Regions from separate parts of the Staphylococcus sp. 510 genome, predicted to be linked through region 1. Evidence: riboswitches for the same ligand, from Rfam matches in the RefSeq annotation. Region 1 holds a riboswitch; each other region holds the start of a gene.

What was found. A riboswitch is a leader RNA that binds a small molecule or an ion and turns the genes downstream of it on or off. The one in region 1 is predicted to bind S-adenosylmethionine.
Region 2: linked by a shared signal. The riboswitch ahead of metK (methionine adenosyltransferase) and the one ahead of AC2D8K_RS06610 (Na+/H+ antiporter NhaC family protein) in region 1 are both predicted to bind S-adenosylmethionine.
Region 3: linked by a shared signal. The riboswitch ahead of metX (homoserine O-acetyltransferase MetX) and the one ahead of AC2D8K_RS06610 (Na+/H+ antiporter NhaC family protein) in region 1 are both predicted to bind S-adenosylmethionine.

The regions. Positions count from the first base shown of each region.
Region 1 is NZ_JBXVVK010000007.1:19,504-24,114, forward strand. Features, by position in the region: gene AC2D8K_RS06595 (amidohydrolase) at 72-1,193, shown strand; gene AC2D8K_RS06600 (SDR family oxidoreductase) at 1,284-2,165, shown strand; gene AC2D8K_RS06605 (hypothetical protein) at 2,413-2,985, shown strand; SAM riboswitch class I at 3,039-3,136, shown strand; gene AC2D8K_RS06610 (Na+/H+ antiporter NhaC family protein) at 3,213-4,508, shown strand.
Region 2 is NZ_JBXVVK010000009.1:116,182-120,792, forward strand. Features, by position in the region: gene AC2D8K_RS08570 (NERD domain-containing protein) at 1-507, opposite strand, end outside; gene metK (methionine adenosyltransferase) at 627-1,826, opposite strand; SAM riboswitch class I at 1,935-2,050, opposite strand; gene pckA (phosphoenolpyruvate carboxykinase (ATP)) at 2,204-3,796, shown strand; gene AC2D8K_RS08585 (alpha/beta hydrolase family protein) at 3,830-4,579, opposite strand; gene ytkD (RNA deprotection pyrophosphohydrolase) at 4,590-4,611, opposite strand, start outside.
Region 3 is NZ_JBXVVK010000014.1:18,659-23,269, forward strand. Features, by position in the region: gene AC2D8K_RS10650 (YybS family protein) at 1-250, opposite strand, end outside; gene metX (homoserine O-acetyltransferase MetX) at 796-1,761, opposite strand; SAM riboswitch class I at 1,828-1,933, opposite strand; gene AC2D8K_RS10660 (AzlD domain-containing protein) at 2,036-2,365, opposite strand; gene AC2D8K_RS10665 (AzlC family ABC transporter permease) at 2,362-3,054, opposite strand; gene serS (serine--tRNA ligase) at 3,382-4,611, opposite strand, start outside.

The sequences.
Region 1 (4,611 bases):
TTAGAAAAGTTTGACAATTATGTTAGTATATATAGAAAAATAGTTTTAGGTTGAAAGGGATGGAGATATCAATGACTGGTTATACAGATTACGTGAATTGGCGACGTACATTTCACCAATTCCCTGAAATATCAGAGAAAGAATATGAAACTACGCAACGACTTAAACGTATATTAGAAGCACATGATATAAAAATTTTAGATTTACCGTTAGATACAGGATTAGTTGCAGAAATTGGACAAGGGGACCAAATGATTGCGATTAGAACTGATATAGACGCACTACCTATCAATGAGCAAGTTGAACATGAATTTACATCAACCAATCAAGGTGTCATGCATGCATGTGGTCATGATATTCATATGGCAAGTATATTAGGGGTTGCAACACAATTGAAAGCCCAAGAGAGTGAATTAAATGGTCGAGTGAGAATCATATTCCAAGCGGCTGAAGAGCTAGGTCATGGAGCTAAAAAGGTAGTAGATACAGGGGCATTAGATGGTGTGAAAGCAGTATTAGGATTCCATAATTATCCAACGATGGACATTGGTGACTTTGCTATAAAGAAAGGGCCTATTACGTCTGCTGTAGATCGCTTCGAATTTGAGATTAAAGGAAAAGGGGCACATGCTGCTAAACCAGAACAGGGTAATGACCCAACCGTTGCTTTAGGTCAACTGATTAATAGTTTACAAACGATTGTAAGTAGAAATTTATCTGCTTTTGATAATGCAGTTGTTACTATTGGTGAAATTTCATGTGGAAATACATGGAATGTCATTGCCGATCAAGCCTATGTACAAGGGACTGTCCGTTCATTTAAACCAGAACATAGAGCATATATCAAACAACGAATGAATGATATTGCTGATGGTTTAGCACGAACATTTAATATACAGGTAGATTGCCGATATACACGACTTCCTGGAACAGTAATTAATGATGATGAATTAACTGATATGGCGATAGAAGTAGCAAAAGATATCGGTTATCATGTCTCAATGATGGATTTACCATTAACGATTGGTGAAGACTTTTCAGGTTATACAGAAACGTATCCTGGTGTATTTGCATTCATAGGATCTAATAGTGAGTATGACTTACATCATCCTTTATATGATCCAGATGAGCGTATTTTAGAAAAAGTGCCAACTTATTTTGTGACACTGGCGAAACGTCTTCTGAATCAATAGTCACTATACATTGTATAAAGATAATATGATTAACATCTGGATAACCTTGGGTATATGACAACATATACAAATTGAGGAGATGAATTTAAAATGTCAGCACAAGATCCTAGAAATAAATTCAAATCAACAGACTATGAAAAACAAGAGCAGCCACTTCCAGGCTTGCAAAGTCAATTAACGCCTGAACCAGATTGCGGTGAGACATCATACGTCGGACACGGGCGATTAAAAGGATATAAAATGTTAGTCACAGGTGGCGATTCTGCCATTGGACGCGCAGCAGCTATTGCTTATGCTAAAGAAGGCGCAGATGTTGCGATTAATTATCTTCCAAGTGAAGACAAAGACGCACAAGACGTTAAACAAGTGATTGAAGAAGCGGGACAAAAAGCAGTGCTAATACCTGGTGATATACGTGATGAACAATTTAACTATGACATGGTCGAAGAAGCACATCAACAGCTTGGTGGACTTGATAATGTAACATTAGTCGCTGGACATCAACAATACCATGATGATATTCGAGGATTTGATACTCAATCATTTAAAGAGACATTTGAAACCAATGTATATCCAATATTTTGGACAGTACAAAAAGCATTAGAGTATTTACAACCTGGGGCATCAATTACTACAACGTCATCTGTTCAAGGATATAATCCAAGCCCTATCTTACACGACTATGCCGCCTCAAAAGCTGCCATTATCTCATTGACGAAAAGTTTATCAGAAGAGCTTGGCGCAAAAGGTATTCGTGTCAATTGTGTGGCACCAGGACCATTTTGGTCACCTTTACAAATTACTGGTGGACAACCACAACGTAATATTCCGAAATTCGGTAAAAATACACCACTTGGCCGTGCAGGTCAACCTGTTGAACTATCAGGAACATATGTACTTTTAGCATCTGAAGAATCAAGTTATACAACCGGACAAGTCTTCGGTGTGACAGGCGGCATTCAAATTAACTAATGAATAGCAGTTGGTCGATAAAGTGTTAATACTTTATCGACCATTTTTTTGTGACAAATTATATGATAACTATATCCAATTTTATTATGAATTTGGAATAAAAATATGTTTAATGTAAAATAAAAATATAAAATTATTAACCTTTTTAATGAATGGAATTTAATTAAAGAATACAGATATATCTAAGGGATAGGTAATTTATACGACAAATTGCAATAGAAATCTTATATCTAAAGGAGGTAATAACATGGTGAAAGATACGTTTATAAGGATTGCTCCGTTCATAATAGGTATAATCGCTATAGTTGTATTTTCGTTATTTACTACGAATCAATGGTTTTTAATCATTTTAATACTTTTATTTGCGCTTACCAATGCATTAAAAAATCTGTATTTTGTTAATAAAAATATTAAAAATCATATCATATGGATTAATAAAACAATCGACCGGTTATTAGGTATTATTATCGGTTGTTTATGGATTGTATTTTTTATGATGATATTATTTCAACAAAATTATACATGGATTACTTTCTTAATTGTATTGGTAACTATGACGTTTGTTTTTTATATAGAAACTAAATTACAAATTGATGATGATACGCAAAGGAAAAACCATCGAGATTATAAAGTGATCTCTCAACAACGTGAACGACAATTTAAAATACTGATGATTAGTATGACAACCATTTCTATTATTTTAATGATGGTATCACTTTATTTAAAATGGTGGGTCGCCTTTGGTATAGCTATTGCAATGTTATTCGTAGTTGCTGTTGCATTAATTATTTATGAAAAATATTTTACGACGAAGTTTTAATTTATGATTGACGTCATAGGAATTATCTTGTAACGTAAACGTTAAATATGAATCACTTATCAAGAGAAGTGGAGGGACTGGCCCTATGAAGCTTCGGCAACATTGAATCATGTGCCAATTCCAGTAACCTATCTAGGTTTGAAGATAAGGGGATAATCGTTGTAGATGGACCTCTTTTCTTTATCATAAAGAAGAGAGGTATTTTTTGTAAGGAAGTAGGTCTAATGATGAAAGAAACTAAAAAGGGTAATGCTTGGGCGTTATTTCCGTTATTATTATTTATGTTGTTATTTTTAGGTGTAGGTATCATCTCGGGTGATTTCACGACGATGCCGTTAAATGTTGCGATAACGATTACAGTAATCGTTGCTTTGTTGATGAATCGCAAAGAAAAATTTGCCACTAAAGTTGAAGTGTTTACTAAAGGTGCAGGTCATTCAAATATTATTTTAATGATGCTTATCTTTATTTTAGCAGGCGCATTTTCTACGACTACAGAGAAAATGGGTGGTGTGACTTCTACTGTAAATTTGGGATTGTCTCTCATCCCTGAAAATTTAATTATAGTAGGTTTATTTATCATTTGTATGTTTGTTTCTATTTCAATGGGAACATCAGTAGGCACAGTAGCAGCTATTGCACCAGTAGGATTTGGATTTGCACAAGCTACAGATGTATCTGCAGCTTTAGCTATGGCTACAGTTGTTGGTGGCGCTATGTTTGGAGATAATCTTTCTATGATTTCTGATACTACGATAGCGGCTGTACGTACACAACATACGAAGATGAAAGATAAATTTAAAGTAAACTTTAGAATTGTTTTGCCAGGTGCGATATTAACCATAGTTGTACTATTTTTCCTAACAAATGGAATTTCCATGGATCATTCTAAAAGTTATGATTTCCAATTAGTTAAAGTCATTCCGTATTTATTGGTGTTGATACTAGCGCTAGTTGGTGTCAATGTGATTATCGTCCTTATTGGTGGGACAGTTTTATCTGGAGTCATTGGCCTTATTGATGGCTCATTTGGTTGGAAAGGATTACTAAGTGCTGTATCTAAAGGAATTATAGGTATGGAAGATATTGCTATGATTGCCTTATTAATTGGTGGTTTAGTAGGACTTATTCAACATAATGGCGGTATAGATTGGTTGTTAAATGTAGTCAGAGGTCGCGTGAAATCTAAACGAGGAGCTGAAATAGGCATTGCCAGTTTAGTAAGTGTGGCAGATATTGCAACAGCTAATAATACTATTTCAATCATTATGTCAGGACCATTAGCTAAAAATATTGCAGATGAATATGATGTTGATCCACGTAAATCAGCTAGTATTTTAGATATATTTGGTGGGTGTTTCCAAGGCTTATTACCATATAGTCCTCAAGTGATTTCAGCTGCAGGAGTAGCGGGCATCTCACCATTCTTACTCGTTCCTTATAGTATTTATCCTATCATGCTTGGTGTATGCGGATTGATTGCTATTTTAATTGGTTATCCAAAATTAAAAAACAAAGCATAAAACGATTATAAACTGAGACGATTTAGTCTCGGTTTTTTAATTGATAAATAGAACAGTACAGAGAAAATGTTTCAAGTCAGCGTTTTAATGGTAAACTAGACTA
Region 2 (4,611 bases), on a different contig from region 1:
AATACCATTATATACATGACCTTTTAATAATTGAGAATCAATAATATATAATCCAGTACGTGTAAGAACGAGATGACTAATTCTTTCAATCTTATTTAATTCATTTGTCGGTAAGAAAATATTAGCCATGATATGCATATCTTCAGGACGAATACGTTTTTCATTGACTAAACGCTCACGAATACCAATTAATCGCATATCAGTTACATATTCACTATGGTTTTTAGAAAATAGCTTTAATGCATCAATTTCTCTTTCTTTACTATTTACTGTAGCTTCATAATCTTCTTTTTGTTTCGTAACTGTCTTTTTATTCTCAATACGTTCTTTTTCCAAAGCTTCTTCATGAGATGCCTTTATACTTTGTTCTTTTTGTTGGTATTCTTCTTCTGTTTGTTGCTTAATCTTTTTCTTACTATTTAATGCAATTAAAAATAGTACAAAAAAGATAATTGCAATAACTACTGCAACAATTAACCCTATACCAATAGGTGAAGATAAACTCATCACATCAACGCTCCTTTTATATGATCAATACAATTAATTATAAAACATAATCAAGACATTTTCGACATCTTGTCGCAATTTATCTTATTATATTTCAAACATCTCACATGCTATTTTGTTTAAGCCTTGTTAATCGTATCTTTTAAAACGTTGACTTTATCCAATTTTTCCCATGGTAATAATATGTCAGTACGTCCAAAATGACCGTATGCAGCAGTTTGTTTATAAATAGGTTGTTTTAAATCTAACATTTTAATGATACCAGCTGGTCTTAAATCAAAGTTTGCTCTAACTGCTTCTACTAATTCAGACTCAGACACTTTACCTGTCCCGAACGTATCAATAGCTATAGATACTGGTTCAGCTACACCAATAGCATAAGCAAGTTGTACTTCACATTGTTCAGCTAATTCTGCAGCAACAATATTCTTCGCTACATATCTTGCAGCATAAGCAGCAGAACGGTCTACTTTAGTTGGATCCTTACCACTGAAGCAACCACCACCATGGCGTGCATAACCTCCGTACGTATCTACAATAATCTTACGTCCTGTTAATCCAGCATCCCCTTGTGGTCCACCGATTACAAAACGTCCTGTAGGATTAATATAGAATTTCGTCTTATCATCCATTAATGATTCTGGAACAGTTGGATAAATGACATGTTTTTTAATATCGTTTTGAATTTCTTCTAACGATTTATCTTCAGCGTGTTGTGTTGATACAACAATAGTATCAATGTGTTTAGGTTTATCATTTTCATCATATTCTACAGTGACTTGAACCTTACCATCTGGACGTAAATAATCTATAATGTCATCTTTACGTACATCTGATAGACGTTTCGCTAATTGATGAGATAAGAAAATAGGTAACGGCATATAAGTATCTGTTTCGTTTGTAGCATAACCAAACATTAATCCTTGGTCACCTGCACCAGTTGCTTCAATTTCTTCTTCAGAAATATCATCACGGTATTCTAATGCTGTATCAACACCTTGAGCGATATCTGGTGATTGTTCATCAATTGCAGTTAAAACCGCCATTGTTTGTGAATCATAACCATATTTGGCACGTGTATAACCAATATCTTTAATTGTCTCTCTTACTACTTTTGGAATGTCAACATATGTCGTTGTTGAAATTTCACCTGAAATTAATGCCATTCCGGTTGTCACTGTTGTCTCACAAGCGACACGTGCATTAGGGTCGTCTTTAAGAATTTCGTCTAAGATTGCATCAGATACCTGATCAGCAATTTTATCTGGATGTCCTTCAGTTACTGATTCTGAAGTAAATAATCGTTTATTGTTAGTCATGTTTTGCTCCTTTTAAAATATATTACGATAATTCTCTTTTATATGAGCTAAATAAAAGAGCCTTCTACTACTACCTAGATAGAGTGAAGGCTCTTATACGTCCATTCGCTCTTATCGTTCAGACATTATGTGTCTGCAAACGGTTTGGCACCTTTCTTTTTATATGTAAAAAGAGGTTGCTGGGTTTCATTGGGTCCATGTCCCTCCACCACTCAGGATAAGAGAATCCGTTAAAATTAATACTACCTAATAAGAGAATTAATGTCAATTTATGATTTAAGTTATTTTAGTAATAATTTACGGTGGATTAATTAAATTGATATGTTATACTATTGAAATGTAAAGGCTTACATTATAACTATCTGGAGGGATTAAGTATGTCGATTGATACATACTCTGAAACGACAAAAATTAAACAATTATTAGAAAAACCATCAACGAAGTTTCAACTATCAACAACTCAACTTTACAATAAGATCTTAGATAATAATGAAGGTGAACTTACTGAATTAGGCGCTATTAACGCAAGCACTGGTAAATATACTGGTCGCTCACCAAAAGATAAGTTTATCGTTACTGAACCTTCATATAGAGATAATGTAGATTGGGGAGACGTCAATCAACCTATCGATGAAGAAACATTCTTAAAACTTTATAATAAAGTATTAGATTACTTAGGTAAAAAAGATGAACTATATGTGTTTAACGGCTACGCAGGTAGTGATAAAGATTCACGTTTAAAATTAACTGTCATTAACGAATTAGCATGGCATAATTTATTTGCACATAATATGTTCATTCGTCCTGAATCTAAAGAAGAAGCAAAATCAATCAAACCTAACTTTACAATTGTATCAGCACCACATTTTAAAGCTGATCCTGAAGTTGATGGTACGAAAACTGAAACGTTTGTCATTGTATCATTTAAGCATAAGGTTATTTTAATCGGTGGCACAGAATACGCTGGTGAAATGAAAAAAGGTATCTTCTCAGTAATGAACTACTTATTACCTATGCAAGATATTATGAGTATGCATTGCTCTGCTAACGTAGGAGAAAAAGGCGATGTCGCATTATTCTTTGGGTTATCAGGTACAGGTAAAACAACGTTATCAGCTGATCCTGAAAGAAAATTAATCGGTGACGATGAACATGGTTGGAATAAAAATGGTGTGTTCAACATTGAAGGTGGTTGCTACGCAAAAGCGATCAATCTTTCAAAAGAAAAAGAACCACAAATTTATGATGCTATTGAATACGGCACTATCCTAGAAAACACAGTCGTTAAAGAAGATGGTACTGTTGATTTCGATGATAATAAATTCACTGAAAATACAAGAGCGGCATACCCTATTCATCATATTGATAATATTGTATTACCTTCAAAAGCAGCACATCCTAATACGATTATCTTTTTAACTGCAGATGCATTTGGTGTGATTCCTCCAATTTCAAAATTAACTAAAGATCAAGCAATGTATCATTTCTTAAGTGGATTCACGTCTAAATTAGCAGGTACTGAACGTGGTGTAACTGAACCAGAACCATCATTCTCTACTTGTTTCGGCGCACCATTCTTACCACTTCATCCAACTGTTTATGCAGACCTATTAGGTGAATTAATTGATAAACATGATGTTGATGTGTATTTAGTTAACACTGGATGGACTGGCGGAAAATATGGTGTTGGTAGAAGAATTAGTTTACACTATACACGTCAAATGGTTAACCAAGCTATCTCAGGTAAATTAAAAGATGCAGAGTTTACAAAAGACTCAACATTTGGTTTAAATATTCCAGTTGAAATCGAAGATGTACCAAAAACTATTTTAAATCCTATTAATGCTTGGAGCGACGCTGAAAAATATAAAGCACAAGCAAATGATCTTATCCAACGATTTGAAGATAACTTCAAAAAATTCGGCCCTGAAGTGGAACATATTTCTGACAAAGGTGCTTTCAATAAATAAAAGTAAAAGCGCGGCAGATTTAAATCTGCTGCGCTATTTTTTGTTTGTTTCTATTTGAGTCATCCATTTATGTATATACGTTAAAGTTTCTTGCAAAGCAAATGGTCGAGGTACATGTCCTTCTTCCATTTGATAACATGTATCATAAGGTGCACCAATATCTTTCAATTGTCGTTCTAGATAATAAGCTTGATGAATACCTACCTGTTTATCTTTACCACCATGTACAATTAAAATCGGTGGACTTTGCGGTGTAATATATTGTATCGCTTCTCTAACTTCATATGCTTCATGATCTTTTTTAGGATGTCCTACCATTCTTCTCAACATCCCTCTTAAATCCACACGCTCTTCATACATTAAATGTATATCAGAAACACCACCCCAAATGATATAACTATCAACTGGTAAATCTTGAAATGTTAGCAAGCCTTGCAACCCACCACGAGAAAATCCAATCATATGTATAAACGTGTAGGGATATTTTGAATGTAATATGCGTATAAGTTCAGTGACATCATTTAAATCTCCTCGATAAAACTCATCTTTACCTTCACTACCATTATTACCTCTATAATAAGGACCTACAACAAGTGTGTGCTCATTGGCAAATTGCATTAAACGAGCTGCTCGTACCCGACCAACTTGTCCTTTTCCGCCTCTTAAATAAACCACGATTCGATTAACTTTACTATATGGTGTCATCACTAGTGCTTTCACTTTTAGATGATCAACATCATAAGTGATTTCATCAAACTGGTGCGTAGCTATTTCAATCGGCATTCTTTTCATTTTAATAAAGTCCAAGTGAAGTC
Region 3 (4,611 bases), on a different contig from region 1:
CTAAAACCATTATACTTAAGACGAATGTATTACCTAATAATGTTGTAATTATAACTGTTACTAAGGCACTAATTCCAAATGACTGAATAGATTTGTTCCATAATACGACACCTGGGATTGTTGCAAATAAACATAAAATTAAGCCGAGAATAGGTAATACATGTGTTACTAAAGCGACTATCACTAATGCTAATGTACCTATAATAGTTGCTTTAGGTTGTATTTTTGAAAACACACACGCCACTCCCATACTTTTTTTGACTATAATTACCATTTTAACCTCTTTGAAAAAAATAAACAATAAAGTACTACTGATATTTATGTCGGTCAATTCCAGCAGTACTTTAGAGTGAAATAATCTATAGTTTTTACAAATTTTTAATTAAAATTCATTACGATAAACCTTTTAAAAGCAAGCATAGTAATATGAAAATCAAATCATTATTAAAAGTAGAATTGGAAATATGGCAATTAAATTAATTAGATTAATAAAACTACTTTTTAAAACAAATTCTTTCTTAGTTAATAAATACATAATTAATGAAAATATAAGTAAAACACAACTAATAAATAGGAAATATCTACATATATCTAATCCCTTTTCAGATAGATTATTGAAGTTGAATATTATTAATGATGCTATAACTATATAATTCAATGCATTTAATATAATTATCAATTGTTTCATCTCATAGTCACCTATTTAATTTCTCGATTTGTATTCTCTTTATATACTATACTTTTAAAATCGATATTCAACCTTATAAAATTAACGTTAGAACATGGTTTTAGTCATTATCGTCGAATATGTTTCGCATTTAAAAAGTGATATAAATTAGGTGCCCAATCTTCAAAATTAAGTAAGAAACCATCGTGCCCCACATTATCTGGTACAAAAAAGTGTCGATGATATTTAAAACGTTGCCCTGTCGCTAATACTTGATCATCTGGATACAACAAATCATCTATGAATCCCATCGTTAATACCTTTGTGTCTAATGAGTTAAATACCTCATCAACATCATCTCTACCTCTATCAATATTATGACTATCTAAGACGTCCAGCAGTGTTAAATAACATGATAAATCAAATGATTCTTTGAACTTATTACCTTGATGTTGTTGATAACTAACTACCTCTTCAGGCGTGAAGCGTTGCTCATAACTTTTAGAAGAACGATAAGTTAAAAATCCTAATTGTCGGGCAATACTTAAACCTTCTTTACCTCCGATATGAATCGCTTGTCTAGCAATCTCATTAAAGGCACAACTGTACGATGATGTTTTATCTGTAGCAGCAAGTATGACCGCTTTATCCACTTGGAATCGTCGGTTATAAAGTAATTCTAGTGCTTGCATACCTCCTAGACTACCACCGATTAAAATATCTATTTTATTAAATCCTAGTGCTTCTATCCCCTTCTCAAGTGCACGTACGATATCTCTTAATGTTAAATGATCTGGAAAATGTGGATCATTATGCTTTGAACTTGAACCAAATGGACTCCCTATCACGTTGAATGTTAAAAATTGATAATCATTAATAGGCATATATCCGCCATCAATAATTTCACGCCACCAACCTGGATGTTCATCTGTACCATATGTAAGATGATTGCCAGTTAGTGCATGGCAAACTAATGCTAATGGTTGTCCAGGAAAACCTACATGTTCATATTTTAATTTTAAGTTTTGTATCGTTTCTCCAGACTCTGTCGTGAATTGGCCTAATTCTAATGTATCAACTGTATAATTCGACATATATGAATCCATCCTCCTTTAAATAAAAAAAGCTTCTTACTCTATGAAAAGTAAGAAGCGGTTCAGTACTTATCATTCGAGTGCTCGTTGGTTTTAGCACCGTACTCGTATTCTTTGTAGCCGGTTGCTGAAGCGTCTATGGGCCAAGTCCCTCAACTTCTCTGAATAAGATTTTATGATTAAGTTTTGAATAAATACATTAATTATCTAAATTTTCTAACTACTTGAATTTTAACTAACTCCATCACGAAATTCAATATGTAGACCTTGATTTCTATAGAAAGAATCTCAACAGAGCGATAAATGCAATACCACCTAAAATCGTCCAGGTTAGACTTCTCGTATAGATGGCTAATAATATAGTTGGTATTAATGCAATAATGAATGGCACATTGAGTGTATAGCCTACACTACCCTCATGTTGTTGAATCAAACCGTCCAAGACGAGCGCTGTAAAAAGTGTAATTGGAATAAAGGATAACCATCGAATCAAAACGTCAGGTAAATTCACTCGTGAAATCATCATAAATGGAATCACTCTAACTAAAATCGTAACAATACCACATAGAATAATAATGATTAACATATGTTGATCTGTCATCATCTGTCCATCACCACCCCTAATGTAGAAGCGACAACCGCAGATATAATAATCGCTACATATGAAGGCATAACAAAGCTTAACGTTAACATCATCACAATGACACATAGAATAAGCACAAGATAGATGTTGATCTTAGACTTTTTAACAGATTCAAATTGAGCAATACCTAAAAATACAAACATAGCCGTAATCGCAAAATCTAATCCTAACATCTCTGGATTCGAAATATATTTGCCGAATATAGCACCAACTACACAAGAAAAGGTCCAAAACAAATATGCTGTAATGTTTAAACCATGCAACCAACGATCGTTAATTGGCTCACCTTTTAAATAAGGTGTGATGGCTACACCAAATGTTTCATCGGTCACTAAAGAACCAAGTCCAATTCGATTCCATAAACTATAAGACTTAAAATTAGGTGCTAACGTCATACTTAATAAAAACATACGTGAATTAACAATAAACGTTGTCAACACTATCGCTGTTATCGGTGTTCCAGCTATGACTAACGCACATATAATAAATTGCGCCGCACCAGCATAAATAATTAAACAAAGTAATATAATTTCTAATAAACTAAACTTTTGAGATGCAGCAACAATACCGAATGAAATACCAACACCTGCATATCCTAATAATGTTGGAATACATTCTTTAACACCTTGTCTAAATGTGAGATGGGTCATCTTGCCTCCCCTTTCTAGTACCAAATGCATTTACGTTTAAATAATAAACTCAAGTCTAATATACAATGATGAAAACGGCAATCACTTTAGACGTCGGTATGTGTGACGTAAGACAACCATCGGTTTAAAAACGTCGCAACTAAAGCGTTTATAATATGACAGAATTTTCCGTAAACAATTAGACGTCCCCTCTATTTTTGCATCTAAATTTTACTTAATGACCCTCCCCTACCCTCTTACTTTTGATTATTCGCATAAAAAATACGCGGCAATGATGGCTCTTCATTACCGCGCATTGTATAGCTATTTATTCGCTAACAATCTAAATTATTTAGTTGGCTTTTGAATATGAGTTTTACCACCCATGAATGGTACTAAGGCTTCAGGGATTGTTACTGTACCATCTTCATTTTGGTAGTTCTCAACGATTGCTGCGAATGTACGACCTACAGCTAAACCACTACCGTTTAACGTATGCGCTAATTCAGGTTTAGCTGCATTATCACGTTTGAAACGGATATTGGCACGTCGTGCTTGGAAGTCAGTACAGTTTGAACATGAACTGATTTCTTTGTAGTCGTTATAGCTTGGTAACCATACTTCTAAGTCGTATGTTTTACTAGCACTGAAACCAATGTCTCCAGTACATAAGATAACACGACGATATGGTAATCCTAATTCTTCTAAGATTGCTTCAGCGTTTGTAGTCATTTCTTCTAAAGCATCCCAAGAATCTTCAGGTTTTTCAAAGCGTACCATTTCAACTTTGTCGAATTGGTGTAAACGAATTAAACCTCTTGTATCTCTACCAGCTGAACCCGCTTCACTACGGAAACATGCAGATTGTCCAGTGAATTTTTCAGGTAAGACACCTGGTTGGATGATTTCATCACGATAGAAGTTTGTTAAAGGTACTTCAGCAGTTGGAATTGTATATAGTCCTTCTTTTTCTACTTTAAATAAATCTTCTTCGAATTTAGGTAATTGACCAGTACCATACATTGTATCAGCGTTAACTAATTGAGGTACCATCATTTCAGTGTAACCATGTTGTGTTGTATGTTTCGTAATCATGTAGTTCATTAATGCACGTTCTAATTGTGCACCGTCTCTTGTTAGATAAACGAAACGTGCACCAGAAATTTTAGCGGCACGATCGAAGTCAGCCATTTTAAGATCTTCTACGATATCCCAGTGTGCTTTCGCTTCGAAATCAAATTCACGTGGTGTACCCCATTTTTTTACTTCGATATTTTCTTCATCTGAAGCACCTTGTGGTACATCGTCATTGATAAGGTTTGGAATACGACATAGAATGTCTGTCATTTTATTATCAATTTCATTTAATTGTGTATCATATTCTTTAATGTCATCACCTAATTGACGCATTTCAGCAATAACATCATCAGCATTTTCTTTATTACGTTTTTTCTGAGCGATTTCTTCACTTACTTTATTACGTTTCGCTTTCATCTCTTCTGTCTTGCTTATTAATGTACGACGCTTTTCATCTAATTCTAATACCTCATCGACTACTTTAGGGTCGTCTCCTCTTAA